DNA from 3 places in the Mesorhizobium sp. 2RAF45 genome. Region 2 is predicted to be linked to each of the others. Evidence: predicted binding sites of a transcription regulator. Region 2 holds the regulator's gene; each other region holds the start of a gene.
What was found. Region 2 encodes LexA, which represses DNA repair genes until DNA is damaged. Its sites were predicted from a motif close to TGTTCNNNNTGTGTTCNG; they were not measured.
Positions count from the first base shown of each region.

Region 1 (9,724 bases), on a different contig from region 2:
GCCACCGCCAGGGTGCCGAAGGTGACCGTCATCATCGGCGGTTCGTTCGGCGCCGGCAATTACGGCATGTGTGGCCGCGCCTATTCCCCACGCTTCCTGTGGATGTGGCCGAACGCCCGCATCTCGGTGATGGGCGGCGAACAGGCGGCAACCGTGCTCGCCATGGTCAAGCGCGAAGGCATCGAGCGCAAGGGCGGCGAGTGGAGCGCCGAGGAGGAGGCGAAATTCAAGAAGCCTATCCTGATGAAATACGAGCATGAGGGCCATCCGCTCTACTCGTCCGCCCGCCTCTGGGACGACGGCATCATCGACCCGGCGAAGACACGCGAGGTGCTGGCACTCAGCCTTTCGGCCGCACTCAACGCCGAGATCGAGGACACGCGGTTCGGCGTGTTCAGGATGTGAGATGAGCAAGGCGCTGGACAGGATCCGCATCCACACCGGCGACATCACGAAGCTGGATGTCGACGCCATCGTCAATGCAGCCAACACCTCGCTTCTCGGCGGTGGCGGGGTCGATGGCGCCATCCATCGCGCCGCCGGCCGCGAGCTCGAGTTCGAATGCCGGATGTTGAACGGATGCAAGGTAGGCGACGCCAAGATCACCAAAGGTTACAAGCTGCCGGCTCGACATATCATCCACACCGTCGGGCCGGTCTGGCAGGGCGGCGGCAGGAGCGAAGCCGAACTGCTGGCCTCCTGCTATCGCAGGTCGCTGGAACTCGCGGCCGCCAATGATTGCCGAACGGTGGCGTTTCCGGCGATCTCGACCGGTGTTTACCACTACCCGAAAGATGAGGCGGCCGAGATCGCTGTCGGCACGGTCACCATGGTCATGGAAGAGAAAACCGTGCCTGAAGCTGTCATCTTCTGCTGCTTCGACGAGCACATGGCGGAACTATACTGGCAAGCCGTTGCTGCGCTTCGGAAGGGTTGAACTGTATGGACCAACCGATTCACCAACACATGCAAGCTCGAACCCCCGACAACGAACTGGCGGCGAGGAAAAATATTCGTTACTGCTTGTCCCGCGCAATGCAACGGGGACAGGGTGGAAATGGAACTGAAATATTGCCGGGGGATGGCTGCCTCGATACTTGCAAGTTTGCTCATATTCGCAACACATGGCGCCGGTTCGGCGGAATCGCTGGCGGGCAAGATGGGCGACAAGCGGTTTTCCCCGACCTTGTCACTCGATCCGAAGGAAGCCTGCTACAAATCCTACCTCGCCTATATCGCGGCCAGCGGCCATTCAGCCTACGCCACAACGTTCTATTCGCGCGTCGTCGATCTCCACATTTTCTGCAGCGTGAAGCTGAACGCACCTTCGCAGAAGGCCGCGGAGGAAACGGCGTTGCGCGCCTGTCAGAGCGGCTTCGCCAAATGGAAGGTCAAGACCGCAAGCGGCGGCTGCGCGATCGCTGCGTCGAAGTAAGCCGACGGCCAGGCTGGTGCCGCCCGAGGCAAACCCGGGAGGCTCCATGTTCGCCAAAATCCTGATCGCCAATCGGGGCGAGATTGCTTGCCGTGTCATCCGCACGACCCGCAAGATGGGGGTGCACACCGTCGCCGTCTATTCGGACGCCGACGCGAAATCCCTGCATGTCGAGATGGCCGACGAGGCCGTTCACATCGGCCCCTCGCCTGTCGGTGAGAGTTACTTGCGCGGGGACCGGATTGTCGCGGCTGCGCTTTCGACGGGGGCGCAGGCCATCCATCCCGGCTACGGCCTCCTGTCGGAAAATCCTGATTTCGTCGACCAGGTGGTGGCGGCGGGGCTCACCTTCATCGGTCCGTCGGCGGCCTCGATCCGCGCCATGGGGCTGAAGGATGCCGCCAAGCGGCTGATGGAGAAAGCCGGCGTTCCCGTCGTTCCGGGCTATCATGGCGAAGCGCAGGAGATCGTGCTGCTTGCCTCCAAGGCACGCGAGATCGGCTATCCCGTGCTGATCAAGGCGCGCGCCGGCGGCGGCGGCAAGGGCATGCGGCGCGTCGAGCATCCCGACGATTTCTCCGAGGCGCTATCCAGCGCCCGGCGCGAAGCAAAGGCTGCTTTCGGCGACGACCGCGTTCTGGTCGAAAAATATGTCGACAAGCCGCGGCACATCGAAGTGCAGGTGTTCGGCGATAATTTCGGCAATGCGGTGCATCTTTACGAACGCGACTGCTCGGCGCAACGCCGCCACCAGAAGGTGATAGAGGAAGCCCCCGCCCCCGGCATGACGCCGGTGCTGCGCAAGGCGATGACGGAAGCGGCGGTGAAGGCAGCCAAGGCGATCGGCTACTCAGGCGCCGGCACCATCGAGTTCATCGTCGACGCCTCGCACGGGCTGAAGGCCGACCGCTTCTGGTTCATGGAGATGAACACTCGCCTGCAGGTCGAGCATCCCGTCACCGAAATGGTCACCGGCATCGATCTGGTCGAGTGGCAGTTGCGGGTTGCCGGCGGCGAAAAGCTGCCGAAGACGCAGAGCGAGATCGCGCCGACCGGCCATGCCCTGGAGGCGCGCATCTATGCCGAGGATGCGGCAAAGGGGTTCCTGCCCGCAACGGGTACGCTGCATCATCTGAAGTTCCCTGACGCGGCCCCCGAAGGCGCCACAATGCGCGTCGAGACCGCCGTGCGGGCCGGCGATGCCATCTCCCCCTACTATGATCCGATGATCGCCAAGCTGGTGGTTCATGCCAAGGACAGGCAAGCAGCGCTGGAAGCGCTCGGCGCGGCGCTGTCGCGGACCGAAATCGCCGGTTCCACGGTCAACACCGGTTTCCTTGCCGCCCTTGCCGCCGATCCCGACTTTTGTGCTGGCGACGTCGACACCGGCCTGATCGGCAGGCATCAGGCGGCACTGACCGGGGTCGCGCCGCCGACCGGCGAAATCGTCTCGGCAGCAGCGCTCGCCGCCTCCGGTGCGGAAGCCTTGCCGCCATCCAACGACCCATGGTCGTCGCTTTCCGGCTATGCGCATTTCCACGGCGTGGCGCGGCGCACGCGGCTGAAGTTCGGCGAGACCGATATACTGGCAAAGGTTTCGGTGCGGCCGGACGGGCGCTTCCAGGTGGCGCTCGATGCGCCCTATGACAGCACCAATTCGCATGATTTCCGCGCCACTCCCCGCCTCGCCCGCTGGCCTGGCCACATCACGGTGTTCGAAGGCGCCGTCGGCTACACATTCGCGGTATCGGACCCCTTGGCACGCAGCGATGACGCGGCTGCCGCCTCCGGCAGCTTGCGCGCGCCGATGCCCGGGCTGGTCAAGCTGGTGCGCGTGGCGAAAGGCGACGCGGTGATCAAGGGACAAGCGTTGCTGATCCTCGAGGCGATGAAGATGGAGCACACCATCGCCGCCCCGCATGACGGAGTGGTTGCCGAGATCGCCGTGGAAGGAGCGCAGGTCACCGACGGGACGGTGCTGGTGCGGTTCGTCGAGGAACAGGGCGCCCAGACCGCTGCCGCAGGCTGATAAGCGGAACCCTGCGCGGACCGCAAACAAAATGGCCGGCGCGAACCCCGGCCATTTCCTTGGATTATCTCATTACCCGAGATTACTGCGCGATCGGCGCGTACTTGCCGTCATGCCACTGGTTGATGTCGTAGCTGGCGTTCTTGAGGTCGCCCTTTTCGTCGAAGGTGACGTCGCCGACAACGGTGCTGATCGGCGTGCCGTTCTTCAACGCTTCGGCAACCTTGGCCGGATCGTCGCTGCCGGCGCGCTTGATGCCTTCGGCGAACGCCTGGACCACGGCGTAGGAGAACAGCGTGAAGCCTTCCGGCACGAAGCCGCCGGACTTGATCTTCTCGACGGCGGCCTTGGCTTCCGGCTTTGCCTGCGGGTCCGACGGGAAGACGAACATGGTGCCTTCGCCGGCCGGGCCGGCAACCTGCCAGAATTCCGGCGAGGCGATGGAGTCCGGCATGATCAGCTGGAACTTCAGGTTCTGTTCGGCCGACTGGCGCAGGATCAGGCCGGCTTCAGGATGATAGCCGCCGAAATAGACGACGTCGGCCTTGAGATCCTTCAGCTTGGTGACAAGCGCCGAATAGTCCTTCTCGCCGGGATTGATGGCGTCATAATAGACTTCCTTGAGGCCGCCAGTGTTCATGGTCGCCCTGACGGCATCGGCCACGCCCTGACCGTAAGCGCTCTTGTCGTGCAGGATGACGACGTTCTTGCCGGCATATTTCTTGGCGATCCACGGGCCGATGAAGGCGCCCTGTGCATCGTCACGCGTATAGAGGCGCATGATGGTCGGCCAGCCGGCCTTGGCGGCCGCGTCGGTCAGCACCGGGTTCGAGGAAGCCGGGCTCATCATCAGCGCGCCGGCCTCGGCATAGACGGCCGAGGCCGGAATGCTCGAGCCCGAGCAGGCATGGCCGTCGATGAACTTGACGCCGTTGGCGACGATGCGGTTGGCGACCGACACGGCCTGCTTGGGATCGCACTGGTCGTCCTCGATATCGAGCTTGATCATCGAGCCGTTGACGCCGCCCGCGGCGTTGATGGCATCGGCGGCGGCCTGTGCGCCCTGCTTGAACTGATCGCCGATGGTGGCGAGCTGTCCGGTCATCGGGCCGACCACCGAGACGGTAATGTCGTCGGCGAATGCGACGGGCGCACTCATCATCAGGCCGAAAATGGCCGCGCTCAAAATACTCATTTTTTTCATGGCAATAGAACTCCTCCACTCACGCGCGGCCCCCGGCCGCGCTTCTTCCAGAGAGGCGGGACAATTTCATCCTTCATTGGGCCTGTCTAGGCGCATTGGCGCCACTCGATTGGGCCTGCGAACCCTCATCCACGCAAAAAGCCACGCCAGCCTTGTTCCGGCTGGTCGTGGCTTTTTTTGCCTATCGGGCTGTTTCCCAGCGCCCCCGCGCCGCGAACCTCAACGTAGCCTTCCCTGTCTTCCCTGCCATGATCCGAAAAACGGATACTTTTCGGGATCATGATCCGTCGCACGGCTTGGCCGATCCTGCATGCCGCATTCTTGTTGTTGATGGCCTGTGGCCTGGCTGTCTGCGCAGCCTTATCCCTGTTTTGGCCCGACCGTCTTGGAGCGGTCTTGGCCGGAGCGTCCCCGTCTGCCGAAACTCAGTGCATGGTCATCCATTCGCGGGCTTCGCGCAGCGCCTTGGCGATCTCGACCTTCGACATGGCGGCCGACAGTTCCGAGCGCAGTTCCGCGGCGCGGGCCGAGCCCTTGATGGCGGCGATGTTGAACCATTTGTGGGCGGCAACGACGTCGGTTTCGCAATCGCGGCCGGTCGCATACATCATGCCCAGTTCGAAAAGAATGTCGGCCTGGGCAGTTGCCCCCATGGCGCCGAAACCTGCTTCAAGCATTTCAAAACGTGCCATTTTAGTCCCCTGTCTGGCTCCCGAGAGCTGCCTCCGTTCGTCTTGTCCGGGCCGCTCTTTCGATGCTTCCGAGAATGCCGATCAGGCTTGAATCCGTCGTTAAATGGCGTGCTTAATTTGAAGAAAACAAAGCTAAAACAAGAGGTAAACGGGGAAATTCGTTAAGGATACGAAGTCAGCAATTCAGCCGATTTTCGTCAAATTCGACGAAAATTTTTCGAGCCTGGATCAACACTCCGCTAACCACGGGAAACAAACAGCACGTGCCGGTCGTTTTCATTTCCTCGCCGACGGAGCCAATTCAGGCGGCTTCAAAATCCCAAAGTCTTCCGTTGCGGCACCGCTTTTGTTTTGCCGGGAGCTGGATTAGCTTACGTTTGCGTAAGCGGCAGACCGGCGAGGCGGAGAATTCGGCCGGCTATCCAAAGGGAGCAAAACATGTTTCGAAAAGTGAGCCTGGCTCTTGCAGCCACATTGATCATCGCGGGTGCGGCGTGGGCCGATCCGATCGAGGGCAATTGGAAAACGCAAGCCGGCGATACCGCGGCCATTTCAGGCAGCGGCTCGTTTTCCATCACGCTCAAATCGGGCAAATATGCCGGCAAGACGATCGGCTCGCTCAAGGCGGCGGGCGACAACAAATATGCCGGCAGCATCACCGACCCTGCAAACGACAAGACCTATTCGGGCAAGGCGACATTGTCGGGCACCGCTCTCAAGATGAGCGGCTGCGTGCTTGGCGGACTGATCTGCAAGAGCCAGACCTGGCACAAGCTCTGATCGATCTATCCTTGCGACATCCATGACGGGGCCCGACGGGCCCCGTTTTCGTTTCACCGGCACGTCAAGCCCTGGGGCTCTTGCCCCCGCTGCCGGTGGCCGGCCGGGCCGGCGACGACCCGCCCAGATCCCGTCAATCAATTTGAACCGCAGATGAACGCCGGCATCAGAGCCGGTTCAGAGGCGTTGGGGCATTCTCCGGCGTGTTGAAGGAGACACGACCCCAATGCTTGCTCGCCGCTTCACCATCGTCTGCCTGCTGATGAGCCTGTTTGGAATGTTCTTCGCCATCCTCGTCGCCGAAGCGGGCCGTTCTCCCCGCTCCTGGGACGAAGTCACCAGAATGTGCCGCCTCGCCTGCCCGACCAACCTTCGTCACTGAAACAAAGAAACCCGGACCTCGAAAAGAAAAGCTCAGACATCATGACCCGCATCGCCGCCAACACTCTCAAGACCCTTCGGCTCCTGCCGCGGGCGGCGCTCATCCTGGTGCTCCTGGCCGCGCCGGTCCTGGCGGTGCCGATGATGCGCGCGGATGCCGGCTCGACGATCGAGGCGCCGGCCCTGAGGAAGTCCGGCGTGGGTTTCGTTCTGCTGGTCAGCCTGCAGCGGGGATAAAGAAAAATGGCGCTTTGGGCGCCTTCGGCAGCGACACCCCTCCCAACCGCTCGTCCAAGTCTCTATATTGAGCCATGGAAAAGCGAATCTACCCTCAAGCCATCGAATCTGTCGTCATGCCGGAGCCTTTTGGCCGGCAAAGCTTCGACAGCGCCGAAAAAGCCGTTGCCGCACTGCAGCTGCTTTACGACCGCAACACCAAGTTCCTGCGCGACGCCTTCTCGGCCCTGGCGGCCGCCGGCGGCGACAGCAGCAAGCGCTACCGCGCCTTCTATCCCGAGATCGGCGTCACCACGAGTTCGTTCACCCAGGTCGACTCGCGCCAGGCCTACGGCCATATGCCGACACCCGGCCATTTCGCCACCACGATCACACAGCCGCACCTGTTCGAGAGCTATCTGGTCGAACAACTGCGCCTGATCATGCGCAACCACGGTGTCTCTGTCACGGTTTCGGAATCGACCACGCCCATTCCGCTGCATTTCGCCTTCCTGGAGGGAACTTACGTCGACGGAGCCGCCGCGGAGCGCATCAAGCGGCCGATCCGCGACCTGTTCGACGTGCCGGATCTCGACGGCACCGACGACCAGATCGCCAACGGCACCTTCGAAGTGGCCTTCGGCGAACCAAGGCCGTTGGCTCCGTTTACGGCGCAGCGCATCGACTATTCGCTGCACCGCATGACGCATTATACGGCCACCAGCCCGCAGCATTTCCAGAACTTCGTGCTGTTCACCAACTACCAGTTCTACATCGACGAATTCGTCGCCCGCGCCCGCGACCTGATGGAGAAGGGCGGCGGCGGTTACGCGGAATTCGTCGAGCCTGGCAATGTCGTGACCAGGGCCGGGCAGAGTTCGCCCAGCGAAGGCGTTGGGCCGCAGCGCCTGCCGCAGATGCCGGCCTATCACCTGAAAAAGCCGAACCACGGCGGCATCACCATGGTCAACATCGGCGTCGGCCCTTCCAATGCCAAGACGATCACCGACCACGTCGCAGTGCTGAGGCCGCATGCCTGGGTGATGCTTGGCCACTGCGCCGGGCTGCGCAACACCCAGGCGCTCGGCGACTATGTGCTGGCGCATGCCTATGTGCGCGAGGATCACGTGCTGGACGACGACCTTCCGGTTTGGGTGCCGATCCCGCCGCTGGCGGAAATCCAGGTTGCCCTGCAGGAGGCGGTCGCCGAAGTCACCGGGCTGTCCGGCTACGACCTGAAGCGCATCATGCGCACCGGCACGGTCGCCACCATCGACAACCGCAACTGGGAACTGCGCGACCAGCGCGGACCGGTGCAGCGCCTGTCGCAGTCGCGCGCCATCGCGCTCGACATGGAATCGGCGACGATCGCCGCCAATGGCTTCCGCTTCCGTGTCCCCTATGGCACGCTTCTGTGCGTTTCCGACAAGCCACTGCATGGCGAGTTGAAGCTGCCTGGCATGGCGACCGAGTTCTACAAGCGCCAGGTGGCGCAGCACCTTACCATCGGCATCAGGGCGATGGAGAAGCTGGCCGAGATGCCGATGGAGCGGCTGCATTCGCGCAAGCTCCGGAGCTTTTCGGAGACAGCGTTCCAATAGGCGGCCGCAGCGCCTGGGCGAGGCATTTCGTCGTCTTGCCCGGCCCGCAATTTGGCCGATAAGCAGATGGAACGGATCGTCAGGCGGCATTCGGCAGACACGACCTCGATGATGACAGGCGCGCGCTTGAAAATGATGGCTGGGTTGGCATTCCTGGCGATGACGGCGCTATCGGCCGCGCTGTTGGCCGGATTCTTCGGCACGCTGCATCCGGCTTTCGATTCCTTCTCGCATTTCCGCATTCACTTCAGCGTGCTCATGGCGCTTCTGGCACTGCCGCTGCTTGCCAGCTCGTTTCGGCTGCAAGCGGCAGCGGGGCTGCTGTTTGCCATCGCCTGCCTGGCCACGACGGCAAGCGCCCTGCCGAGGCTCTGGCCGCAACCGGCGGTTGCCAAGCCCACCGATCAGGCCGTCTACAGCCTGCTGCAGATGAACTTGCGCTTCAACAACCCGACACCGAAGAAAGTGCTCTCCCTGATCGGCCGCACCAACCCGGACGTAATCACCCTCGATGAGGTGTCGGAGATGTGGACGACCGAGCTTGGCACCATCGCCAGCGCCTATCCTTACCGTATCCTGTGCCCCTACCCGAACGGCATGTTCGGGGTGGCGTTGCTGTCGCGCCGGCCGTTCGTGGCCGGCACGACACCGCGCTGCGAGCCGCGCGGAGCGATGGCAACCGCCACCATCGACTTCGGCGGGATCGACGTTGATGTCGCCGCGATCCATTTGAGCTGGCCGTGGCCGAAGGAGCAATACTGGCAGATCGGCGAACTGGCGCAGACATTGGCCGGGTTGGGCGAGACCGCGATCATGGCCGGCGATTGCAACGCCGTGCCGTGGAGTGCTGCGGTGCGGCGGGTCGCGGCTCTCGGCGGGCTGACAGTGATGCCTTCCGCCGGCCCGACCTGGATCCACCGGACACTGCCCGACATCCTGCGCCGTTATGCGGGCCTGCCGATCGACCAGGTGTTCAGCAAGGGCGGGTTGACGCTCCTGTCTTCCAAGCGGCTGGAGGACACCGGCTCCGACCATCTGCCGGTGCTGGTCGAGTTCACGCTAAGGCCAAACGACAAGCAGCCTGAGAATGACCACGCCACCGCGCTCGCGGCGAGCGACTTTTCGGTGAAGCCGCAAAGCTGACACGCCAATCGAGCGGGCTGGCGGCAAGGACCCGCGATGGCGAGGGGTCTAGTCCTTGTTCTAACGCAATTCCCAAGGGAAATCGCTACGGCGCTTTTTCCCGGGAAAACCGTTTTACACTTTTCCTGGAATTGCCCTGGTTCAAGGTTTTCCGGTCAAGGCAGCGATCAGATGCTCGACATGGCCGCCATCGCTGTGTTCGCGCCGATCGAAGGCGTTTTGTTTGGCCTCATATTCGGCATA
Region 1 covers NZ_JBFRGG010000006.1:344,472-354,195, reverse strand. The annotation lists gene AB4Z43_RS19310 (carboxyl transferase domain-containing protein) at 1-405, shown strand, start outside; gene AB4Z43_RS19305 (O-acetyl-ADP-ribose deacetylase) at 407-937, shown strand; gene AB4Z43_RS19300 (hypothetical protein) at 1,058-1,435, shown strand; gene AB4Z43_RS19295 (acetyl/propionyl/methylcrotonyl-CoA carboxylase subunit alpha) at 1,482-3,464, shown strand; gene AB4Z43_RS19290 (branched-chain amino acid ABC transporter substrate-binding protein) at 3,547-4,668, opposite strand; gene AB4Z43_RS19285 (sel1 repeat family protein) at 5,094-5,360, opposite strand; gene AB4Z43_RS19280 (DUF2147 domain-containing protein) at 5,799-6,140, shown strand; gene AB4Z43_RS19275 (hypothetical protein) at 6,367-6,522, shown strand; gene AB4Z43_RS19270 (hypothetical protein) at 6,564-6,758, shown strand; gene AB4Z43_RS19265 (AMP nucleosidase) at 6,875-8,338, shown strand; gene AB4Z43_RS19260 (endonuclease/exonuclease/phosphatase family protein) at 8,405-9,481, shown strand; gene AB4Z43_RS19255 (DUF922 domain-containing Zn-dependent protease) at 9,623-9,724, opposite strand, start outside.
Region 1: AB4Z43_RS19285 (sel1 repeat family protein) is a predicted target of LexA. The motif match lies at 5,483-5,500, and genes of this name have one in related genera.

Region 2 (9,724 bases):
GATGCCGATGCGTATCTGATCGGCCGCGGCGCTGCCTGCGCTGACCATTAATGCGCCTGCCAGGGCCAATCCCGACAGCCAAGCGGACTTCGACTTCAACATCATTTCCTCCCAGATTTGATCAGCGCCGCCCACAGGACGGCAACTGCGGCGATCATGGTCAGTCGCCCGCCGTGTGTCAAACATTATATATAATTCTTGCCATACCTCCGCTTCATATATAATTTTCGCAAGCCGATGACGGACGGATGGCGATGCAGGATCAGAACAATTCCACGAAGACCGAGGCGGCCTATCAGCTGCTGCGGCGCGATATCCTGACCACCCGCCTCATGCCGGGCGCGCCGCTCAAGCTGAGCGCGCTGCGCGGCACATACGGCGTCGGCTGGACGCCGCTGCGTGAAGCCTTGTCCCGACTTGAAGCCGAGCGCCTGGTCACCGCCATCAGCAATCGCGGCTTTGCCGTCGCTCCCGTGTCGCGCGCCGAGCTCGAGGACCTGGCGCGCGCAAGGATGGTTGTCGAAATGCCGCTGTTCCTGGAATCGATCGCGAACGGCGGCAGGGAATGGGAGGACGCGGTCGTCACCGCTCATTACCGGCTCTCCCGGTGCAAGACCGCAGTCGAAGACCCTTCCGAGGCGGCCGTCGACAAATGGGACGAGAGCCACGAGGCCTTCCATGCGGCTCTGCTGAGCGCGGCGACGTCGAACTGGCTATTGCGCTTCCGCTCGACGATCGCCGATCAACTGCGTCGGCATCATCGGTTTCTCGGCCTGGCGCCGACATTGCGGGCGGCGGCCGGCCTCAAGGACGGCTATGGCGAGGCTATGGACGCCCTGCGCGAGGCGATCGCCATCGAGCATCACACCGCAATCATGGAAGCGGCGCTCGATCGCAATGTCGAGCGGGCAAAGGCGCTGATGACCGCGCATATCGGCTACACGCTGCATGTCTATGTCCACAGCGAAGACAACGGCGCCAACACCTACACCGCGCGCGCCGGCAGCCTGAAAGCGGTTTCCGGATGACGTTGCCGCGGCGTCCATATCCACGCGGCCATGGCCGGCCTGAACCCGCGACCGTTGGCATTTTGATTTCGTTTCGTTCCGCCGGAAATGGATCGATACACCGTACAAATCCGCTCTGTGGACGCCTCTCAAACGCCTGATGCCAAACCGCATCCAGGGGTAGGCCACAGGCCATTAACCAAAATGATTTCAATGAACCTGCGGGGAGCGGAAGCGGTCTAGCGCGGCCCGCTGCCGGGGCCAAATAATTTCGGACGCGTTAACAAATTCATTAAACTTTAAACAGTTGCGGAACACAACTGGAACAGATAGTGTTTGTTCTGGGTTTGTTTTTCGATTCTGATTCACACCCGTCGTTCAATGCCTTGGGGGCCGCCATGCTGACACGCAAGCAACATGAACTGCTGATGTTCATTCATGAACGGCTCAAGGAAAGCGGCATTCCGCCTTCCTTCGACGAAATGAAGGAAGCGCTCGATCTTGCCTCCAAGTCAGGCATTCATCGCCTGATCACGGCACTGGAGGAACGCGGCTTCATTCGCCGGCTGCCCAACCGGGCGCGGGCGCTGGAAGTGCTGCGGCTGCCGGATTCGATCGCACCCGGACTCAACGCGGCAAAGAAATTCTCGCCAAGCGTCATCCAGGGCAGCCTCGGCCAGGGTGGTCTTGGCCGCCAGATCAAGCCGGCGGCATCGCGCTTGCCCGCGGCCGGCAATAATGACGATGCGGTTTCCGCCGTGTCGATCCCGGTGATGGGTCGCATCGCCGCTGGTGTGCCGATCGATGCCATCCAGCATCAGACACATTCGATCTCGGTACCGCCGGACATGATCATGGGTGGCGAGCATTATGCACTTGAGGTCAAGGGCGACTCGATGATCGACGCCGGCATCTTCGACGGCGACACGGTCATCATCCGCAACGCCGACACGGCGAGCCCGGGCGAGATCGTCGTGGCGTTGGTCGACGAGGAGGAAGCAACCCTGAAACGGTTCCGCCGCAAGGGCGCCTCGATCGCCCTTGAAGCCGCCAACCCGGCCTACGAGACGCGCATTTTCGGGCCAGACAGGGTCAAGGTGCAAGGCAAGCTTGTCGGGTTGATCCGGCGCTACTGAGCAGGAACGGCAGGCTTTTCGGGTTTTTGATAGGGCGGCAGCCCCCTCGCCTCGCGCGAAAATTTTCGCTGCTCGTGCCAGGGCCGATATGGCCCGTCCACCGCGAAGCTGATGATTGGCGGACCTGTCGCCGATTGGCGGTCGAAGAAGACGGCGGCACTGCCCTTGCGGGCAAGTTGCCGTTTGGTGACGACAACAACCAGCGGATTGTGGCAGGAATCATAGCCGGTTGCGTCATTGACGACGATCAAATCGGCGAAGCCGCAAGCCTTCCAGGTGTCCTTGCGGTCTTCGACATGCGCGATGATCGCCCCTGACGGGTGCCGGGCAAGACAGACGCCATCCGTGCAATAAAACGGCGCTCCCGGCGGCAGATTGGCGGCATCGGCAATGTCGAATTGCCAGTCCGCCTTGTCGAACATCTCCGGCACGACGATGGTTTCGGACACCAGCGCGCGTTTCCAATTGTCGACGGTGAACTCGTTCGGGCGAGCCCGGCTGACCGCGAGTTCTCCACCGCCGATCGGCAGCGCCACCAAACGCGCATCTTCGGAAATCAGCACATCCGGGGCGCGCGTATCCGATACTGTCAGCAGGCCGGCAAGCGCGAATGGCACTGCCGCGAGCCGCAGCCAGGTCGTCGCCATCGTCGCGATGATCAGGGCGATGGTCACCAGCAGCACGGATTGCTGCGAAATCAGCCCGACCGCATCGACCGGGGAGCGCTCCGATATCCACGCCGATATGGCGATCATTGCGGTCAGGCCCTTGCCCATCACGTAAAGGAAGGGACCGTCGGCACCAAAGGGCATCGCAAGCGAACTGAGAACAGCGAAAGGCATGACAATCAGTGACACGATCGGCATGACGGCCAGATTGGCGAACAGGCTGAGCGGCGACACACGCTGGAAATGCCAGATGGCAAACAGCGCCGTGGCGCAGCCGGCGATGATGGATGTCATCGCCAACCCACCCGTCGCCAGCAGGAATTTTCGCGTGAGAAAACCCGGCAGGGATCGCTTTGGCGGTGGCGGTCTTGCCTTTCCCGCATGGTGATCCGCCCAGCCGGCATAAGCCCCGACCAGCGCCGCGGTCGCGGCGAACGACATCTGGAAGCTTGGGCCGACTACCTCATGCGGCGACACCACAATGACGGCGATCGCCGAGATCGCAAGATTGCGCATGGTCAGCGCCGCGCGATCGAACAGCACGGCAATCAGCATCACCGCCAGCATGATGAAGCTGCGTTCGGCCGCGACGACGACGCCGGAAATGACGAGATAGGCGGCGATCGAGAAAAGGGCCGCGGCGGCCGCATATTTCTTCACCGGCCGACGCGCGGAAAAGTCCGGAAACAGCGCGAAGGCGCCGCGCAGCAGCCCCATGATGGTACCGGCGACGAGCGCCATATGCAGTCCGGAAATGGAGATGATGTGATAGATGCCGGTGCGTCGCATCGCCTCGTTGATTTCATCGGGAATGCCGGCCCGCACGCCGACGATCAGCGCCGCCGCGATCTCACCCTCGGCACCGCCAACCGTGGCCCTGATGTGGTCGGCAATGGCTTCACGGGCATTTTCTATCCCCGAGAAAAGGCGGGCCGTGAGCGGCACCTCGTCGTCCGTGGCTGAGACAAGCTTTGGGTTGCCGAGAAAGAATCCGCTGCCGCCAATGCCGGCAAAATAGCTGTCGAAGGAGAAATCGTAACTGTCCGGCCGCACCGGACCGGTCGGCGGCAACAGTTTAGCATAGCCGGTGACCAGGGAGCCGGCAGTCATTTCCGCCGGGATATCTCGCGCCGAAAGCCTGACCCTTTCCGGCGCATAGCGCAGTTTCGGCCGGGCGGTCGACGTCACGTCGATGGTCAGCCGGATGCGGCCGGTCTCCATCCGGTCGAGCGAAACGACACGGCCGGTGACTTGCGTCGAGATTTCCGAACCCAGCATCTGGGTGCCCGCCCGCCATGTCTCGACCTTGGCGACAAGCAGGCCAAGCGCGCACAACAATGCCGCCGTGAAGCCCAGATGGGTTTTGGGCCAGGAGCGCGAAACAAATGCACAGACCGCCATCAGCACGACGACCGCGACAGGCTTTGCAAAATCAGGCTCCGTCGCGAGCGAATAATAGCCGATCGCTCCAGCGGCCAGACAAACCGGCACCAGCAGGAAGGCGATGCCCCGGTCAAGCTCGAGCTCCGCTGCCGTCGCCGCACTATGGCGTAGGCGAGGCCAGGAAACCCGGGCGAGTCGCCGCCGGACACGCACAATCCGGCCTGAAGCAGGCGGCGGAAGTGTCGCCGGCATATCCGCCTGCGGCGGCTGGCTGCCGGGTGCAGGCATAAGGGGCGATGGCAGTGGGTTCGCAAGGGGAGATGCAAACAACGACCGTTCGCTGACGCCAACACCAGCGTCCTCGCCCTGATCCGAGCCCCAGCCTCGTCCAGCCATCGGGTCCTGCCCCTTGCACCCCTGACGCCCTATGCTACATGAACGCGCGACGCGCGAAAGTCCGCGCGGCCGCACCCCGCTTCAGATGGTTTCCGAGAGTTTCATGTCCGACAAGGTCGTCACCCGTTTTGCCCCCTCGCCCACCGGCTATCTGCACATCGGCGGCGCGCGCACGGCTCTGTTCAACTGGCTCTATGCCAAACACACCGGCGGCACGATGCTGCTGCGCATCGAGGACACCGATCGCGAGCGTTCGACCGCCGCCGCGACGGCTGCCATCCTCGACGGCCTCTCCTGGCTCGGCTTGACCTGGGACGGCGACGCGGTCTCGCAGTTCGAGCGCGCGCCACGCCACCGCGAGGTCGCGGAGGAACTCGTGCGTCTGGGCAAGGCCTATTACAGCTACGAGACGCCGGCCGAGTTGGAGGCGATGCGCGAGGCAGCACGGGCCAAGGGCCTGCCGCCGCGCTACAACGGCCAGTGGCGCGACCGCGCCCCCTCTGAGGCGCCTGCGGGCGTCAAGGGCGCCATCCGCATCAAGGCGCCGACCGAAGGCGAGACGATCGTCCATGACCGCGTCCAGGGCGAGGTGCGCTTCCCCAACAAGGATCTCGACGACTTCATCATCCTGCGTTCGGACGGCAACCCAACCTACATGCATGCCGTCGTCGTCGACGACCACGACATGGGTGTCACCCACATCATCCGCGGCGACGACCACCTGACCAATGCGGCCCGCCAGACCGTGATCTACAACGCCATGGGCTGGGACGTGCCGTCTATGTCGCACATCCCGCTGATCCATGGCGCCGACGGCGCCAAGCTGTCGAAGCGCCATGGCGCGCTCGGCGTCGAAGCCTATCGGGCCATGGGCTACCTGCCGGAGGCACTGCTCAACTACCTGGCGCGCCTGGGCTGGAGTCATGGCGATGACGAGATCATGTCGATCAAGGACATGATCTCCTGGTTCGATATCGGCGACGTCAACAAGGGCGCTGCCCGCTTCGATTTCGCCAAGCTGGAAGCGATCAACGGCGCGCATATGCGGCGCATGGCCGACGCGAAGCTGTTGGACATCTTCATCGCCACTCTGCCCTATCTCGAGGGTGGCCCGGCGATGGCCGCGCGCCTCAACGAACACAACAAGGCGCAGTTGCTGGCGGCCCTTCCGGGCCTGAAGGAGCGCGCCAAGACGCTGGTCGAGCTCGTCGATGGCGCGGCCTATCTGTTCGCCACGCGACCGCTGCCGGTCGACGAGAAGGCGGCCCTCCTGCTCAACGACGACGCCCGCAAGATCCTGCGCGGCGCTCACGAAGCTTTGAATGCGTTTTCCGGCGACTGGACTGCAGCCGCGGCGGAAGCCGTGATCCGCGACTATGCGCTGGCCGGTGGCCACAAGCTTGGCGCCGTGGCCCAACCGTTGCGGGCCGCGCTGACCGGCAAAAGCACCTCGCCTGGCGTGTTCGACGTGCTTGCCGTGCTTGGGCGCGAGGAAAGCCTGGCGCGCATAGCGGATCAAATCGATTAGGAGCAAACTGGCCCAAGAAGATTGGCATTGAAAGGCGCGTTTCGCAGTGCAACATTAGGCCTTGGCCCAATCTGGCACGCACCTCCTAAAATGCGGTGGCGAATACGCGCATTGCGGTGATTTCGACGTGTCGCTCTGCAGAATTTGCCTTTGCCGGCATGAGGAAACAACAAGGAGTTTGCAATGACCGAAGCTGCGAAAAAACTGGATGTGGGCGGCGCGAACCAAGAGGCTACCGCAACGCTTCAATTCGCCGGCAAGACCCATGAATTCAAGGTGCGAAGCGGCTCCGTCGGACCCGACGTCATCGACATCGCCTCGCTCTACAGCACGACCGGCGCCTTCACCTACGACCCCGGCTTCACTTCGACGGCAAGCTGTGAGTCCGAGATCACCTTCATCGACGGCGATGCCGGTATTCTCCTCCACCGCGGCTATCCGATCGACCAGCTGGCCGAACACGGCGACTTCCTCGAAGTCTGCTATCTCCTGCTCTACGGCGAACTGCCGACCAAGGCGCAGAAGGACGATTTCGACTACCGCGTGACGCGCCACACCATGGTGCACGAGCAGATGTCGCGCTTCTTCACCGGCTTCCGCCGCGACGCGCACCCGATGGCGGTGATGTGCGGCGTGGTGGGCGCGCTGTCGGCCTTCTATCACGACTCCACCGACATCTCCGACCCCTACCAGCGCATGGTGGCGTCGATGCGCCTGATCGCCAAGATGCCGACGATCGCGGCCATGGCCTACAAGTACCACATCGGCCAGCCCTTCATTTACCCGAAGAACGATCTCGGTTTCGCGGCAAACTTCCTGCATATGTGCTTTGCGGTGCCGTGCGAGGAGTACAAGATCAACCCGGTGCTGGCGCGCGCCATGGAGCGCATCTTCATCCTGCACGCCGATCACGAGCAGAATGCCTCCACCTCGACGGTTCGCCTCGCCGGCTCGTCGGGCGCCAACCCGTTCGCCTGCATCGCCGCCGGCATCGCTTGCCTGTGGGGCCCGGCCCATGGCGGCGCCAATGAAGCGGCGCTCAACATGCTGGGCGAGATCGGCCATGTCGATCACATCCCGGAATTCATCGCCCGCGCCAAGGACAAAAACGACCCGTTCCGGCTGATGGGCTTTGGTCACCGCGTTTACAAGAACTACGATCCTCGCGCGAAAATCATGCAGAAAACGGCGCACGAGGTGCTGGGCGAACTCGGCATCAAGGACGATCCGCTGCTCGACATCGCGATGGAACTGGAAAAGATCGCGCTGACCGACCCCTATTTCATCGAGAAGAAGCTCTACCCGAATGTCGATTTCTATTCCGGCATCACGCTGAAGGCGCTGGGCTTCCCCACCACCATGTTCACCGTGCTGTTTGCGGTCGCACGCACCGTCGGCTGGATCGCGCAGTGGAAGGAGATGATCGAGGATCCGCGCCAGAAGATCGGCCGCCCGCGCCAGCTCTACACCGGAGCGCCGGAGCGCGACTACGTGCCGATCGCCAAGCGCTGACCGAAGCTGCCGTGATTAAAGAAAGGCGCCTCTCAGGGCGCCTTTTTTATATGGCGCAGCACAACGCCCGCCGCGATCTCACCCGACGGCTTGTCTGTCGCCATGCGCCGCGCAATCTCCGCAAAGCCGTCCTTCTGCCAGGCGCGCATGCCGCTGTCGGCAAACAACGCTTCCAGTTGGCGAGCCAGATTGTTCGGCTTGACGTACTCGTTGTAGAACTCCGGGATGAGCGCGCGATCCGAGATGAGATTGGGCAGCAGCGCCGACCAGACGGAAACAAGATACGGCGCAACGGCACGGGCGACCGGATCGAGCCTGTAGGACGACACCATCGGCACACCAGCCAAAGCCAGTTCCAGCGACACGGTCCCCGATGCGATCAGCGCGGCATCGGCCTTGCCGAAAGCCTGCCATTTGCGTTGCGGATCAACGATGATTTCGGGTTTTTCGTCCCAACGATTGACCGAGGATTTGACGAGATCGGCGACATGCGGAACCGTCGGCAGCAGCAGTCGCAGCCGATGCCCGCGCGCGCGCAGCATCGACACGGTCTCGCCGAATGGTTCGATCAGTCGCCGTACCTCGCCGCGCCGCGAGCCCGGCAGGACGAGCAATGTCTTGATCCGGTCCTGGGCAAGATCGCGCGGCAAGGCCTGCGCCTTCTGGGAGGCAAGCACGCCCGCATCATGCGTCAGGCGATGCCCGACATAGGTGCCCGGCGGGCCGCCCAGCCGGTCGAGTTCCTTCACCTCGAACGGCAGGATGCAGAGGATATGGTCGACATAGGGCTTCATCGCCACCGCCCTGCCCGGCCGCCAGGCCCAGACGCTCGGGCAGACATAATGGATGATCGGTATCGACGGATTGGCTGCCCGTACCTTCCTGGCGACGCGCAAGGAAAAGTCCGGACTGTCGATGGTGACCAGGCAGTCCGGCTTTTCTTCGGCAATGGTTTTGGCCAGTTGGCCGATCCGCCTGATGAGGCGCGGCAGGTCGCGCAGGACGGCGCTGAAACCCATCAGCGCGATCTCACCGGCATCGAAGGGCGACACCAGGCCCAATTCGCCGAGATGCCGGCCGCCGAGGCCGACGAGCCGCACCTCGCGACCTGTTATCTGGCGGAGTGAACGCACGATGTCGGCGCCGAGCAGATCACCCGATTCCTCGCCGGCGACGATCGCGATCTTCAACGCCCTGTCAGCCATGTGCAGGCTCCGCTGCGGCCAGGCCGACGATGAACAGACCAAGTTCATTGGCGCGCGACAGGGTTGCGGGGCCTTCGAGGATCAGTGAGCGCCCCGCTTCGACGGCAATGCCGGCAAGCCCGGCCGCATATGCCGCTTCGACCGTCTGCGGCCCGATGGATGGAAGGTCCGCGCGCAGTTCCTGGCCAGGCTTGGCACATTTGACCAGGACACCGCGGGTCTTGCCGGCGATGCGGCCGTGACCACGCAGCAGTTTGGCGCGGTCGAGCAATCCGGCCGTACCCTCGATGCCCTCGAGCGCAATGGCCCGGCCGCCGACCGCGATCGCCGCCTGGCCGATATCCAGCGCCCCGATGGCCTTCGCCGCGGCAAAGCCTGCCTCGATGTCGCGCCAATCCGATTTCTGCGGCACCGCTTTGGTCAAGACCCCTTCGGCGGCGACCAGGCTCGGCACGATTTCGTGGGCGCCCATGACGTTTATCCCTCGGGCCTCGAGACCGCGCGCCACCACCTTCAACAGGCCATCGTCGCCACGCGCCAGCGCCATGACGACAATTGGTATCACCGCCAGCAGGCTAAGGCTTGGGCGCAGATGCGTCAGCCTTGGCCGGCGCTTGATCTCGCCGGCAAGCACCAGATGGGTAATCCGGTGGCGTTTGAGCAAAGGAATAAGCGAGCCGATCGCCTCCAGGGCAAGGGTCTCATGCTCGTACCGGCACAATTCCGGCAGACGGTCGGCTTCGCCCTCCATGAGGACGATGAAGGGCGGATAACCTTGCCCGGCCGAGCCCGCCGCGACTTCGACCGGAAGACTGCCGCCGCCTGCGATGATGCCGACCCTGGCATCTGGCGGGAGATCAAGACCGGCGGAAGCGGCCTCAGTCTTCAT
Region 2 covers NZ_JBFRGG010000015.1:32,461-42,184, forward strand. The annotation lists gene AB4Z43_RS27855 (ABC transporter substrate-binding protein) at 1-102, opposite strand, end outside; gene AB4Z43_RS27860 (GntR family transcriptional regulator) at 255-1,028, shown strand; gene lexA (transcriptional repressor LexA) at 1,406-2,143, shown strand; gene AB4Z43_RS27870 (ComEC/Rec2 family competence protein) at 2,137-4,590, opposite strand; gene gltX (glutamate--tRNA ligase) at 4,694-6,118, shown strand; gene gltA (citrate synthase) at 6,302-7,630, shown strand; gene lpxB (lipid-A-disaccharide synthase) at 7,663-8,835, opposite strand; gene AB4Z43_RS27890 (LpxI family protein) at 8,828-9,724, opposite strand, start outside; gene lpxA (acyl-ACP--UDP-N-acetylglucosamine O-acyltransferase) at 9,714-9,724, opposite strand, start outside.

Region 3 (9,724 bases), on a different contig from region 2:
TCCTCGCCCGCGAAAGCAAGGGGCTGCTCATCGGCGAGCCGGCTTCGCCCGAAGTGCAGAAAAAGGTGCTGGCGATCGCGCAGCAGGATCCGGCGGTGCAGCGCGCGAACGGTGTCCTGACCGTCCATATGGGACCGCAAGAGATCGTTGCAGGGCTCAGCATCGAATTCGAGGACCATCTGTCGGCGCCGGAGATCGAAGCCTGTGTCGAGCGCATCGAGGCACGGCTGAAGAAGGAGATGCCGGAGATCACGCGGCTGTTCGTCAAGCCGCAGACCACGGGCACCTGGGAGCAGCGGCGCAAGCTGATCGAAGCCGCTTCCAATTAGTCCTGGACCAGCGTTGCACCGTTGCCCCGTCGCATTGCCTTGCTAACATCAGGCGATGGATTTCGGAGGATTGACCATGAAGATCGACGGCGGGTGCCATTGCGGCGCCATCACCTACGAGGCGGAGGTCGACCCGACAAAGACCTCGATCTGCCATTGCACGGATTGCCAGCAATTGACCGGCACGGCCTTTCGCGTCACCGTTCCCGCGCCCGAGGATCACTACCAGATCACCAGAGGCACGCCAAAAATCTATATCAAGACCGGATCGAGCGGCGCCAAGCGCGCCCAGGCCTTTTGCGGCGACTGCGGGGCGCATCTTTACGCGACGTCGGTTGGCGACGGCCCGAAGATCTATGGAATCAGGACGGGCACCGCGCGGCAACGCGAGGATCTGGTGCCGACACAACAGAAATGGCACCGGTCGGCCCTGCACTGGCTTCCCGAATTTGAAGGCATGAGCATCGTGGAGGAGCAGTAGCACCTGCCTCCCGGCCGAAAGCCGCCCAAGACAGGCAATTCTGTGCTAGCTTCGCTCACCTCAGACGGGCGGATAATAGCGATGTTGGAAACGGACAAGCTGTTTGCCGGCTCGATCCCGGAAAACTACGACCGCTATATGGTGCCGTTGATTTTCGAGCCGTTCGCCGCGGACCTTGCACGGCGGGCAGCGTCCTTCTCGCCCAAAGCCGTGCTGGAAGTCGCCGCGGGCACCGGGGTCGTCACCCGTGCCTTGGCGCCGAAACTGTCCCCTGACGCAAGCTATGTCGTGACCGACCTGAACCAGCCGATGCTCGACTACGCCGCTTCGCTACAGGCTCCCGACAGTCGCATCAAATGGCGCCAGGCCGATGCCATGGCGCTGCCGTTTGAAGACGCGGCCTTCGATCTGGTTTGTTGTCAGTTCGGCGCGATGTTCTTTCCCACCCGTCCATCCGCCTACCGCGAGGCCAGGCGGGTGCTGAAGCCCGGCGGACATTTCCTGTTCAACGTATGGGACCGCATCGAGGAGAATGTCTTTGCCGATGATGTGACCAATGCGCTGGCCAGGCTTTTTCCGAACGATCCGCCGCGCTTTCTGGCCCGCACGCCGCATGGCTACCACGATACGGCGCTGATCCGCGGAGACCTTGAGGAGGCCGGCTTCTCCGATGTGGCGATCGAGACGAGAGCCGAACAGAGCCGTGCGCCCTCACCGCGCATTCCGGCCGTTGCCTATTGCCAGGGAACGGTGCTTCGCACCGAAATCGAGGCCAGGGATCCCGGGAAACTGGACGCTGCAACGGATTATGCCGCATCCGCGATTGCGGCCAGGCATGGCAGCGGTGCGGTTGCCGCCAAAATTCAGGCACACGTCATCGTGGCGGTGGCCTAAGCCGGGATTGCCGGCTAGTCGTCGCCTTCGACGACCCGCAGCCTGAGCTGCCCGGTCTTTGAATCGGCAACGCGCGGCCCAGGCTCGATTTTCGCCGCAGGCGCCCGTGACGGCGTCTCCGGGCCGGCATCGCCATCGGCCTGCGCGCCGAACTCCAGCGCCTCGATCTTCTGGCCGCGCTTGGTCACCTTCGACGTCGAGACGAGGATGTCGTCGATGTCCTTGGCCGACTGGCCGAAATGCACCTGCAGCTTGCGCACACGTTCGTCGACGCGCGCGACATCCTCCATCAGCCGGATGACCTCGCCCTGGATCAGATGCGCCTGTTCGCGCATGCGGGCGTCCTTGAGGATCGCCTGGATGACCTGGATCGACAGCATCAGCAGCGACGGCGAGACGATGACGACGCGGGCGCGGTGCGCCTTGTGGACGATCGCCTCGAAATTCTCATGGATCTCGGCGAAGACCGATTCCGACGGCACGAACATGAAAGCTGTATCCTGCGTCTCGCCCTGGATCAGGTATTTTTCCGAGATGTCGCGGACATGGATTTCGATGTCGCGGCGGAAGGCCTGGGACGCGACCTTCTGCAGGTCCGCACCGTCGGCGGCGCGGATGGCGTTCCAGGCTTCCAGCGGAAATTTGGCGTCGATGGCAAGTGACGGCGCGCCGTTCGGCATCTTCACCAGGCAATCGGGCCGGCTGCCATTCGACAGCGTCGCTTGGAATTCATAGGCGCCATGCGGCAGGCCGTCGGCGACGATCGCCTCCATGCGCGACTGACCGAAGGCACCGCGCGTCTGTTTGTTGGAGAGGATGGCCTGCAGCTGCACGACCTGGCCGGCGAGCGACTGGATGTTGCCTTGCGCGGTGTCGATGATCGCCAGCCGCTCCTGCAGTTTCGCCAGGCTCTCATGCGTGGATTTGGTCTGCTCGGTCATGGTCTGGCCGATGCGGCCGGTCATGGCGTCGAGGCGCTGGCCGATTGACTGCGTCAGCTCCGCCTGGCGCGCGCCGAACACTTCGGCAATGGCGCCCATGCGGCCCTGCATCTCGGCCTGGCTTTGCAAGATGCCGGCCATCCGCGCCTCGGCGTCGCGGGCATGGTCGGCGGCTTCCGCCGCAGCGACGGCGCGCGCCTTGGCCGACCGCCACAGCGCGATGACCAGCGCCACGAACAGGCCGAGAAACAACAAGGCGCCGAAGGCCAAGGCGTGGCCCAGCGTGATTGTCGACGCGCCAAGCCGTGCGACAGGCTCGGAAAGGATGGTGCTCAGATCATTCATGTGGACAGCATAGCCGATTCGTGGGGCCGGCACAGATCAAAACGTGAACGAGGCTCAGGTCCACCGGTTGACGCTTTTCGCTGGACGTCTTACGTGGGACGCCATGCCGATCAAGCAGCTCATCATCCTTCCCGATCCCATCCTGCGCCAGGTTTCCAAGCCGGTGGAGCGCATCGACGCGCCTTTGCGCAAATTGGCCGACGACATGCTGGCGACCATGTATGACGCGCCCGGTATCGGCCTGGCGGCAATCCAAATCGGCGAGCCGCTGCGCATGCTGGTGATCGACCTCGCCAAGGAAGACGAAACGCCGGCGCCGCACGTCTTCATCAACCCGGAGATCCTGGAAACCGCTGAGGCGCGCTCGGTCTACGAGGAAGGCTGCCTGTCGATCCCGGACTATTATGCCGAGGTCGAACGCCCGGCTTCGGTGCGGGTGAATTATCTCGACCGCGACGGCAAGCTGCAGGAGATGGAGGCCGAGGGGCTGATGGCGACCTGCCTGCAGCACGAGATCGACCATCTCAACGGCGTGCTGTTCATCGACCACATCTCGAAGCTGAAGCGCGACATGGTGGTGAAGAAATTCAAGAAGCTCGCCAAGGACAAGGCGCCGGGCAAGCTGGTGGGATAGGGGAAAGAATGCCCCTTCGCGTCATCTTCATGGGCACGCCGGAGTTTTCGGTGCCGACGTTGCGCGCGATCGCCGAGGCCGGACATGAGGTATCGGCCGTCTACACCCAGCCGCCACGCGCGGCCGGCCGGCGCGGGCTGGAGCTGACGCCGTCGCCGGTACAGCGCGAGGCCGAGCGTCTGGGCATCGCGGTGCGGACGCCGGCCTCCCTCAAGGGCGAGGCCGAGCAGGCCGCTTTCAGCGCCCTGCGGGCCGATATCGCCGTGGTCGTGGCCTATGGTTTGCTGCTGCCTAAGGCAATTCTCGACGCGCCCCGGCTTGGCTGCATCAACGGCCATGCATCGCTTTTGCCGCGCTGGCGCGGCGCCGCCCCCATCCAGCGCGCCATCATGGCGGGTGACCTGGAAAGCGGCATGATGGTGATGCGCATGGAAGAGGGTCTCGACACCGGTCCGGTGGGATTGCTTGAAAAATGCGCCATCGACCCCGATATAACAGCCGGCGATCTGCATGATCGGTTGATGAGCGTTGGTGCTGCCCTGATGGTGGAAGCGCTGGCGCGGCTGGAAGGGAACATCCTGACATTTACCGCGCAAGCGGCGGAAGGGGTGACTTACGCCAGAAAAATCGATAAATCCGAGACGCGGGTGGATTGGACGCGGCCCGCGGCCGAGGTCCACAACCATCTTCGTGGCCTGTCGCCCTTTCCCGGCGCTTGGTCCGAAATTGACATTGGCGGCCGCGTGGAACGGCTGAAACTGCTTCGCTCGACACTATCCGAAGGCCTGTCGCTTTCGGAAGGTTCGGGCGAGTCGGGAGGAATTCTCGATGACCGGCTGACGGTCGCCTGCGGGGCAGGCGCGATCAGGCTGGTCGAAGTTCAACGTGCGGGCGGAAAGCCCGCCGCCGCGTCGGAATTCCTGCGCGGAGCCAAGATCGTAAAAGGAATGAAGTTCTCATGAGCATGATGTCGATACGCGCGGCGACGCCGCGGGATCGCGAGGCCATTCGCCTCGTCGAGGAACATGCATTCGGCCAGCAGGCGGAGGCCGGGTTGGTCGACGCGCTGGTCACCGGCGGCGACGCCGTCGTCGAACTGGTGGCGGAAGAAGACGGCCAGGCGGTAGGCCACATCCTGTTTTCCCGGCTGTTCGTCCAGAATGGCGGCAAGAGCTTCGCGGCCGTGGCGCTGGCGCCGCTGGCGGTGGAACCTTCGTTCCATGGCAGCGGCATTGGCGGCGCGCTGATTCGCGAGGCGCATATTCGCCTGAAGGATGCCGGCGAGACGCTGGCCGTGGTGCTGGGCGACCCCGCCTATTACGGCCGTTTCGGCTACAGCCATGCGCGGGCCGAAAAATTCGAGAGTGAGTACCAAGGCGAGGCGCTGCAGGCGCTGGCCTGGGGCGACGCTCCGGAGGCCGGCAGGCTGGTCTACGCTTCCGCCTTCACCGCTCTCGCCGCGTAGAGCAGTCCACCGTTTCATGGAAACGGTGACCTGCTCTACCTCTTTGTTTTAACGCAATTCCGGACGGAAAACCGTTTCACACTTTTCCTGGAATTGCTCAAGGCGAGAGCTCTAGCCGCAAATGCCGCGTTTTCGCCTCGACATCGAATATGACGGCGGCCTGTTTGCCGGCTGGCAGCACCAGGCCGACCAGCCTTCGGTGCAGCAGGCGATCGAGCAGGCAATCGAGAAATTCTGCGGCGAGGCGGTGCGGCTGCGCGCCGCCGGCCGCACCGATGCCGGCGTGCATGCGAGCGCCCAGGTGGCGCATGTCGACCTCGCCAAGCCATGGCCCGGCGACAAGGTGCGCGATGCCGTCAATGCCCATCTGCAGGCAGCCGGCGCGCATGTCGCCATCCTGAAGGCGGCGATCGTCCCGGACGATTTCGACGCCCGCTTCTCTGCCACCGGCCGCCACTATCTCTATCGCATCCTCAACCGCCGCGCGCCCGCGGCGCTGGAAAAGGGCAAGGTGTGGTGGGTGCCGAAGCGGCTCGATGCCGGCGCCATGCACGAGGCCGCGAAACTCCTGCTCGGCCGGCATGACTTCACCACCTTCCGTTCGACCCAGTGCCAGGCCAACAGCCCGGTCCGGACACTGGAACGGCTCGATGTGAGCCGGGCGGGCGACATGATCGAGGTGAGAGCTTCGGCCCGCTCCTTCCTGCACAACCAGGTGCGCTCCATGGTCGGCTCGCTCAAGCGCGTCGGCGATGGCGGCTGGACCGAGGCCAACCTCAAGGCGGCGCTCGAAGCGCGCGACCGCGCCGCCTGCGGCCAGGTGGCGCCGCCCGACGGGCTTTTCCTCATTGGCGTCGATTATCCCGGATGAGCCGGCAGGCTCTATTCTGAACAGTGCCCAGAAGCTCTGTTCAGAACAGAGTCCGTAGCCGCTATTCAGAGCCAGGCAGGCTCTACCCCGGGAACGGTCCGGAAAGGCTCTGAGCCCCGATATCGTCCGGCACGGTGATGCCAAGCAGTATCTGCAGCCCGAACAGCACCAGCAGCGAAGCAATGAACATGCCGACGAAAACGGCGGTGCCGACCGCCGCGCCCTTGCCGATTGTGGCATTGGTCATGCGCCAGGTCAGCGCCATCGACAAGGCAAACAGCAACAGCGACACAAGGCTCGCGACCTGGCTTGCCGACGACAGGAAAAGCCTGATCAGCGCCGAGGGCAGCATGAGCCAGGCGGTGATGGCGGAGGCCCAGTTGCTGGCGACGACATAGTGCACGAAGCGCCCACCAATGCCGGCGCGCGGCGCGACCAAGGCGAGCGCGACCAGCGGCAGCACCCAGGAACCGATATCGACCGTCGCCAGGCGCAACAGCATGCCGAAACGGCCCACGAAGGCGTCGGGATCGCCGATCTGGTTGGCGATGCCGACCCAGCCCACGATCAGCGCCGGCGCGGCAACGACGATGGCGAAGAAGGAATTCCAGAAGCCGTCGGCCGACAGGTCGAGCAGGCGCAGGCCGTCGGCCTTGCCGAGCATCAGCCGCCAGGCACCGGTCAGCGAAGCGTGGGTTTCATCCGCCGAAAGCATGCTGCTCAGCCCTGCCCGAACCAGTCTTCGATGAAGCGCTGGTAGATCCGCGTCAGCGTTTCGAGATCGGCAAGGGCGACGCGCTCGTCGACCATATGCATGGTCTTGCCGACCAGACCGAACTCGACCACCGGGCAGTAATCCTTGATGAAGCGCGCATCCGATGTGCCGCCCGAAGTGGACAGCGCCGGCTTCTTGCCGACCGCCGCCTTGATCGAACCGGCAAGCGTGTCGACCAACTTGTCGTCGCGGGTCAGGAAAACATGGCTTGGCCGGTCGCGCCAGACAAGGTCGTAGTCGACCGGCGTCTTCTTGCCCGGCCGGTACTTCTTGCGCTTCGCCGCCTGGTCGAGCCGGTTGTGGATTTCGGCCTGGACGGTCTCGGCCGTCCAGGTGTCGTTGAAGCGGATGTTGAAGGTCGCGGTGGCCTTGGCGGGGATGACATTGGTGGCCGGGTTGCCGACATCGATGGAGGTGACCTCCAGATTGGTCGGCTGGAAATCCCTGGTTCCCTTGTCGAAGACGGGATGCAGCAAGGCGTCGACCAGGCCCATCAAGCCGCGCACCGGATTGTCGGCAAGCTGCGGATAGGCGGCATGGCCCTGGCGGCCATTGACCATGATCGACCCGGACAGAGAGCCGCGCCGGCCGATCTTGATCATGTCGCCGAGCGCATCCGGATTGGTCGGTTCGCCGACGATCGAGGCATCCCATTTCTCGCCCCTGGAAGCGGCCCATTCGAGCAGCTTGACCGTGCCGTTGATGGCCGGGCCTTCCTCGTCGCCGGTGATCAGCAGCGAGACCGAACCCTTGGGGCCGCCATTGTTCTCGACATGGCGCGCTATCGCCGCGACGAAGCAGGCAATGCCGCCCTTCATGTCGACGGCGCCACGGCCATACATCTCGCCATTGGCGATCTCGGCGGCGAAAGGCGGATGCGTCCAGGCGGCTTCGTCGCCGACCGGCACGACATCGGTATGGCCGGCGAACATCAGATGCGGACCGTTGCCGGACCGCCTTGCATAGAGGTTCTCGATGTCTGGCGTGCCGTCTTCCGAAAAGACCGGCCGGTCGACCAGGAAGCCGAGCGGCTTCAGCATCGTTTCCAGCGCGCTCAGTGCGCCGCCTTCGGCTGGTGTCACCGAGGCACAACGGATAAGGGCGGCGAGGTTTGCGGCGGGGTCGGTCGGCAGCGTCATGGCAAAAGCGATAGTCGAAAGCTGAGGGCCTGTCACGGGCAGACATAGGGGCCAGCGCAATGGCAGACGATGCCGCCGACATTATGGTTTTCATGTCGTATAGTCGGGCCGGTGCGGAGCAAGAGATGGCAGACGGGGAAAAACGGATCGTCATCGCAGGCGCCGGCAGCATCGGCTGCTATGTCGGCGGTTGCCTGGCGCTCGCCGGGCGGCAGGTTGTCCTGCTGGCCCGGCCGCGCATCGAGGCAGCGCTACGACAGGGCGGATTGCGTGTCAGCGACCTTGAAGGCCGCGATCGCCTGGTCAAGCCGGACGCGCTCGGGGTCACCGCCGATCCCGCCGTCGCTCTGCCGCAGGCGGATGTGATCCTGGTGACCGTCAAGAGCGGCGCGACACAGGAGATGGCGGCGCTGATCAAGGCCCATGCCCGACCCGATGCGGTGGTGATCAGCCTGCAGAACGGCGTCGACAACGCCGACAGGCTGCGCGCCAGGTCTGGCCAGCGAACCGTGCTGGCCGGCATGGTGCCGTTCAATGTGGTGCAATCGCCTGAGGGCGAGCTGCCGCTGCGCGTCCACCGCGCCAGCGAGGGCAAGGTGATGATAGAGGATGGCGGCCTTGCCGGCCTTCTCGATGTCGCCGGTGTTCTCGATGTTGAAGGGCTGGCGGTCGAGACGCATGGCGACATGAAGGCTGTGCTGTGGGGCAAGCTTTTGATGAACCTCAACAACGCGCTGGTGGCGTTGTCGGACCTGCCGCTGGCGCGCGAACTCGCCGATCGTCGCTGGCGGCTGATCCTGGCCGGCCAGATCGACGAGGCGCTGCGGGCGATGAACGCCTCCGGCATCGCGCCGGCGCGTATCGCCGGACTGCGGCCGGCGCTGCTGCCGAAAGTGCTGCGGCTGCCGGACTGGCTGTTCAAACTGCTGGCGCGGCGCATGCTGGCGATCGACCCTCAGGCGCGCTCGTCGATGTGGGACGATCTGCAGCGCGGCCGGCCGACGGAGATCGACGAACTGCAAGGCGCGGTGCTCGGCCTCGCCCAGAGAACGGGGACGCCGGCGCCGCTCCTGAAAAGCGTTACCGCTTTGGTGCGCGCGGCGGAAGCGGCACGGCTTGGCTCGCCCGGCCTGGCGCCGGAACAGGTTGTGCCGCCGGGTGCCTCTCGATCAGCGTGATCTTCTGCCAAATCTTGCGCGACAGGTTGGACGCCAGGTTCTCGATGTCATTGACGCCGTCGATGACGACATCGTCATTGACCGACTGCGCGAACAGAGCGGCGATCTTGCCGGTGATCGACAGCATTTCGGAGCAATAGTCGAGGTAACGCGCGAGATCAGCGGCATTGGTGATGCGGGCCGGGGAATGCGCCGTCGGCCTGAAATCGGCCGAAAGAGCCGCCGGATCCTTGGTCAGCTGATGCATGTCGATGACGTGGATCAGCGAGCGCAGACCGTGCAGTTGGCGAAACACCCGCTTGCGCTTGATGCGCTCCTCGGTGCGAATCAGCGCCAGCAGGCCGAGCACGGCAAGGATGATCATGTTGATCGTGGCTTCGATGCCTTGCACCGACTGCACCGCATCGTCAGCCTGGGAGATGTGGATGAGCGGCAGGATGGTGCCGACGAACAGGAAGATCAACGCGCCGGCGAGGACGGCGGCGATGATGAGCCCGCGCAGCCACCAGATCGGCGCTTCGAGCGCCTGGGCCGCCTTGGCCAGGTCGCGAGACAGCGACACCAGTTCGGCGGCGACGCCGCGCAGCCCGGCCTGGGGAAACCGTTCCGCAACGCGCTCTTCAAGCCGTTCGGCGGTCTCGATGATCAGTTTCGGATCAAGCGTGCGGTAGC
Region 3 covers NZ_JBFRGG010000003.1:254,977-264,700, reverse strand. The annotation lists gene AB4Z43_RS10720 (cation diffusion facilitator family transporter) at 1-329, shown strand, start outside; gene AB4Z43_RS10715 (GFA family protein) at 406-810, shown strand; gene AB4Z43_RS10710 (class I SAM-dependent methyltransferase) at 892-1,704, shown strand; gene AB4Z43_RS10705 (DNA recombination protein RmuC) at 1,719-2,990, opposite strand; gene def (peptide deformylase) at 3,094-3,624, shown strand; gene fmt (methionyl-tRNA formyltransferase) at 3,633-4,586, shown strand; gene AB4Z43_RS10690 (GNAT family N-acetyltransferase) at 4,583-5,089, shown strand; gene truA (tRNA pseudouridine(38-40) synthase TruA) at 5,211-5,960, shown strand; gene AB4Z43_RS10680 (transporter) at 6,043-6,675, opposite strand; gene dapE (succinyl-diaminopimelate desuccinylase) at 6,681-7,874, opposite strand; gene AB4Z43_RS10670 (2-dehydropantoate 2-reductase) at 8,000-9,052, shown strand; gene AB4Z43_RS10665 (hypothetical protein) at 8,955-9,724, opposite strand, start outside.
Region 3: AB4Z43_RS10705 (DNA recombination protein RmuC) is a predicted target of LexA. The motif match lies at 3,023-3,040, and genes of this name have one in related genera.